Regions from separate parts of the Desulfotomaculum sp. OF05-3 genome, predicted to be linked through region 2. Evidence: riboswitches for the same ligand, from Rfam matches in the RefSeq annotation. Region 2 holds a riboswitch; the other holds the start of a gene.

Region 1 (2,408 bases), on a different contig from region 2:
AACGGCGTTTGGATACGGGGTCATCTATGCCCAGCGGCTGTTTAAGACCCACAGCTTTATGCTGTACCTGATGCCTGTGGCCGGCGTCCTGATCGTCCTGCTTCACCAGATGTTCCATGAGCTCGGAAACAGGGGAACGAACCTGATCTTAGAGTCCATCTCCTCGGACGAGCGGATCCCGATGGCAACGCTGCCCTGTATCTTTATCTCGACGATCTTAAGCCAGGCTGTAGGTGCTTCCGCCGGAAAAGAGGGAGCGGCCTTACAGATCGGCGGATGCATCGGAAATTATTTCGGCGATGTGTTCCATATGGATGAGAGAGATAAGAAAGTCATGATCATGAGCGGCATGAGCGGCTGCTTTGGTGCGATCTTCGGGACGCCGCTTGCGGCAGCCATGTTCGGAATTGAGGTCATCAGCATTGGTGTCGCCTACTACGCGGCTCTCGTTCCCTGCGTATTTGCTTCCTTTATCGGGGCGCAGATTTCAGGAGCTCTCGGTCTTCACGGCGAATCTTTCCCGATCCTTCATATTCCGGAGTTTTCTCTTGTTCCGGCGCTCTACACCGTTGGTCTTGGTCTTACCTGCGCTCTTTTAAGTGTCTGCTTCTGCATCCTGCTCCATGAGACTCAGCATCTCTATAAAAATAAGATCGGGAATGTCTATGTGCGGATCCTTGTTGCGGCAGGACTTTCCATCGCGCTGGCACTTATCTTCGGACGGGATTACTGCGGAGCCGGATTCAACCTTGTTGAGAAAGCAGTTGACGGGGAATCAGCATATCTTGGATTTTTGTTGAAAATGATCTTCACGGCAGTCGCCCTGGGCGGCGGATTTAAAGGCGGAGAGATTGTTCCAACACTGGCGGTGGGAGCTTCCTTCGGATGCACCTTCGGACTGCTCACAGGCTTCGAACCGTCCCTCTGTGCGGCAGCAGGAATGCTCGCTACCTTTGTCGGTGTCACAAACTGCCCGATCGCGACTATGTTCCTGGGATTCGAGCTATTTGGCTTTGAGGCAATGCCGTACTTTGCGGTGGCGGTCGCCATCAGCTTTACGCTGTCGGGATATTATGGTCTCTACAGCGGACAGAAGTTTACATACTCCAAGACGAAGGCGGAGTTTATTAACCGGAAGGCGCACTAAAGGTATCAGACCGTGCTTTAGCACATCAGCAGTCAGGTATTACGGAAATACTCCTCGGGTTTCAAGGGTTTTCTGTGATATCCGATTGCTTTTTTATTGCGGAGATGTTATGATAATCGTTACAGGTCCATATACATGCGGTGCTGTCATGAACCACCGGGCTGTTGTTTTATCCATATGCCCAGGCGTCATGAGAGTTAAAAGGGAAACAGGTCAAAAGCCTGCGCGAGCCCGTCACTGTAGATCCGGAGTACATGAGCATTGTCCGTCACAAACGGACAGTCACTGGCAGTTTCTGCTGGGAAGGCGTCTCATATGCGATGATGGATGAGCCAGGAAACCTGCCGGATGTCTGCTGGGAGAAAAAAGAACCAGGCTGGGACCTGAAAATTCATTTTTCAAGCGAGGAGAAGAGTAAATGAGAAAAGCAAACCTTTATGCCGTTATGACAGCGGCAGCCGTATCCATGGCAATCCTTTCCGGATGCTCCGGAAGCCAGACAGCAGCAACAACTGCTGCAGAGACTACTACAGTCGCAGAGACAACCGCGGAGGAAACTACAGCAGAAGCGACAGAGGCTGAAGAAGAGGACGAAGAGAATTACGATACAGGAGATGCTTCCATGGATAACACAAGAAATCAGGATGAGATCGGCGAGAATGAACTTCTTGTAGTAAGCTTTGGTACAAGCTATAATGACAGCCGCAGACTGACAGTCGGCGCTATCGAGAACGCCATCGAGAACGCATTCCCGGACTATTCCGTTAGAAGAGGTTTCACAAGCCAGATCATCATTGACCATGTAAAGAAAAGAGACAATATTGCGATCGATAACGTGACAGAGGCTTTAAACCGTGCCATCGACAACGGTGTCAAGAATCTTGTTGTACAGCCGACCCACCTTATGAATGGTCTTGAGTACACAGATCTTGTAAATGAGTTAGCAGAAAACTCCGATGCCTTCGAGCATGTTGCTGTCGGCGAGCCGCTTTTAACTTCCGACGATGACTTCAAGACTGTGATCTCCGCAATCACAGACGCAACAAAGGAGTATGATGACGGCGAGACAGCGATCTGCTTCATGGGCCATGGCACAGAGGCCGATTCCAACGCTGTTTACCAGAAAATGCAGGATATGTTAAAGGAAGAGGGCTTTGACAACTACTATGTAGGTACTGTTGAGGCAACTCCGTCCTGTGAGGATGTTATTGCACAGGTAAAAGAGGGCTCCTACAAGAAGGTCGTTTTAGAGCCGCTTATG
Region 2 (2,408 bases):
ATTCCTCCACCCCGGAAGAGGGTGTGGATGCTGTATACATTGCCGCGTCCATTGTCACAGCGCTCCATGGAATCATTTCCAGAAATCTTTCTCCGATGGATCGGGCGACCTTAAATGTGGGAATGATCCACGGTGGAACAGCGCCGAACATCATTGCGGATGAAGTGACGCTGGGCGTCATGCTGAGAAATCTCTCAAAGGAGTCCAGAGAAGCGATGATGAAAAAAATTGAGACGATCTCCAATGGAATCGCCGAGTCTATGGGGGGAAGCTGTGATCTGGCATTCCGTGCCGGTTACGCGGCAGTCTACAACGATGAGAAGTTCTCTGATTTTGTAGCGGCCACCTTCCGCAAATATGAGGACATTATCCATGTGGATCTCGGGGACGGAAAACCGGAAGATTGGCTGATTACCGGAGAACATCCGCTTTTAGGTGCTGAGGATTTTGGATTCTATTCCCAGAAAGCTCCGTCCTGCATGATATGGGTCGGTGTCGGTGGAAATTCTCCAAAACACAGTCCGGGATTCTGTATCGACGAGCGCTATATCAAGCTCTGTACAAGAGCAATGGCGATGACAGCGTTGGAGTATCTGACAAAAGAATAGGCGATATATGAGGCAGGAGTAGGATTATGAGGATTCTACTCCTGTTTTTCTTATATTTTTCCGAAAGCGGTTACTGTTCATGCTTTACGCAAACAGTAACCGAAAGCGGCCAGCGTCATTCTTTATTTTAAATTGCTCCCTTGCATTATAATTACCAGGATGTTAAAATATCTCCCATAACAATCGAAGAGGCATCCGGTGCTGCTGCCGCTGTGAAAAAGTTCATGAGAACAGGCGGACAGCAGGTAAAAGGGAAACAGGTGGAAGACCTGTACGATCTCGTCACTGTGAGCAGGGAATACAAGACCATGCGCGAAAGCGCGGTCACTGAGGAAGAAGGACAGTTGGATAAACTGTCGTGAAAGCTTTGGGAAGGCGGTTTTGTGTGATGATCTGTAAGTCAGGAAACCTGCCGGACTGCTGGTACAGGAAGAAAATTTCCAGGTCACGAGGCATTGATCGTACCGTTTATATGTCGGCTGATTCCAACGGACATCTTTTTCTGATGCATATGCATTTCGGTATTTGAAAATTCTCAGATGGAACATCTCCATACCAACTCCGAAGTTATAAATAAAATACAGCTATCCATCAGCCCTGTACAGTTACCGGGTCCGTTACAGATAAGGATAGGCCGGGAGGCAAAACAATTCAATATTTACACAACCTGGAGGAGAACATGAAGAAGAAACATGCAAGTCTGCTCTTAGCGGCAGCAATGGCGGCATCCGTAATCTCAGGATGCGGAAACAGCGCGAACAACAGTGCGGCAGAGACAGAAAAGACAGAGACAATTGCAGCGGCAGCGACAAGTGCAGCGGAGGAAACAACAGCAGCCGAGGCAGCGGAAGACACAGAGAAAAACGAGACAGATGAGGTCGTTATTGCGACTCCGCGTGACGCTGTACAGGGAAGCGGAGACGCTTACTACTGTTGGGAAGGCGCTTATGTATGGGAAGCGCTCACGGCAAACAACGGCGGCGTGATCGATCCGTGGCTCGCAAAATCCTGGGAGCACAACGATGACTGTACTGAGTGGACATTCAACCTGCGGGATGACGCGTATTTTACAGACGGTGTCCAGTTTGATGCTGATGTATGCTTAAAGAATATCGAGCGTTGGGGTCATGGAATTACCTCCACATATACGACACTCAGTATCGAGAAATCTCTCCCGAACCTCGATAAGATGGAAAAAGTCGATGATTTCACCGTAAAATTCACCTTCACACAGCCGATCACAACGCTTGAGTATGTCCTTTCCGACTATGGCAGCCCGATGTACAGCCCGAACTGCTTCGACGAGGAGACAGGCGTGATCTCCGACTACGCGATCGGTACAGGCCCGTACAAGATCGTTGACCATGTAGAGTCCGAGTATGTGACACTTGAAAGAAACGACAATTACTACGGTGAAAACGGCAAGGTAAAGACCTTCAAGATCCGCTGCATCCCGGATGCAGAGACACGTGTATCCGCATTAAAATCCGGTGAAGTTATGGGACTTGCGGACAACGGCGCGATCACCATGGACGCTGCAAAGAACCTCTGCGACACAGACTCCAGCTTCGAGATGGACAGCACTCCGAGCCATATGACCGAGTATATCATGTTCAACGATAAAAATGAGTACCTTGCGGACAAGCGGATGAGAGAGGCATTCAACCTCGCAACAGACCGCGACAGCATCTGCAGCGTGATCTATGGCGGACTTTTACAGCCGGCATACTCCTTCTTGAGCACCCAGTCTACATTCCATCTGGATATTCAGGGAACTTATGACATGGAGCAGGCAAAAGC

What was found. A riboswitch is a leader RNA that binds a small molecule or an ion and turns the genes downstream of it on or off. The one in region 2 is predicted to bind cobalamin.
Region 1: it holds a riboswitch for cobalamin, as region 2 does, so the genes downstream of both, DXA87_RS10690 (sirohydrochlorin cobaltochelatase) here and DXA87_RS13245 (ABC transporter substrate-binding protein) in region 2, are expected to answer to the same signal.

What each region holds. Positions count from the first base shown of each region.
Region 1 covers NZ_QWGO01000018.1:26,751-29,158, reverse strand. The annotation lists gene DXA87_RS10695 (chloride channel protein) at 1-1,147, shown strand, start outside; cobalamin riboswitch at 1,314-1,511, shown strand; gene DXA87_RS10690 (sirohydrochlorin cobaltochelatase) at 1,566-2,408, shown strand, end outside.
Region 2 covers NZ_QWGO01000027.1:35,541-37,948, reverse strand. The annotation lists gene DXA87_RS13250 (M20 family metallopeptidase) at 1-608, shown strand, start outside; cobalamin riboswitch at 788-1,040, shown strand; gene DXA87_RS13245 (ABC transporter substrate-binding protein) at 1,288-2,408, shown strand, end outside.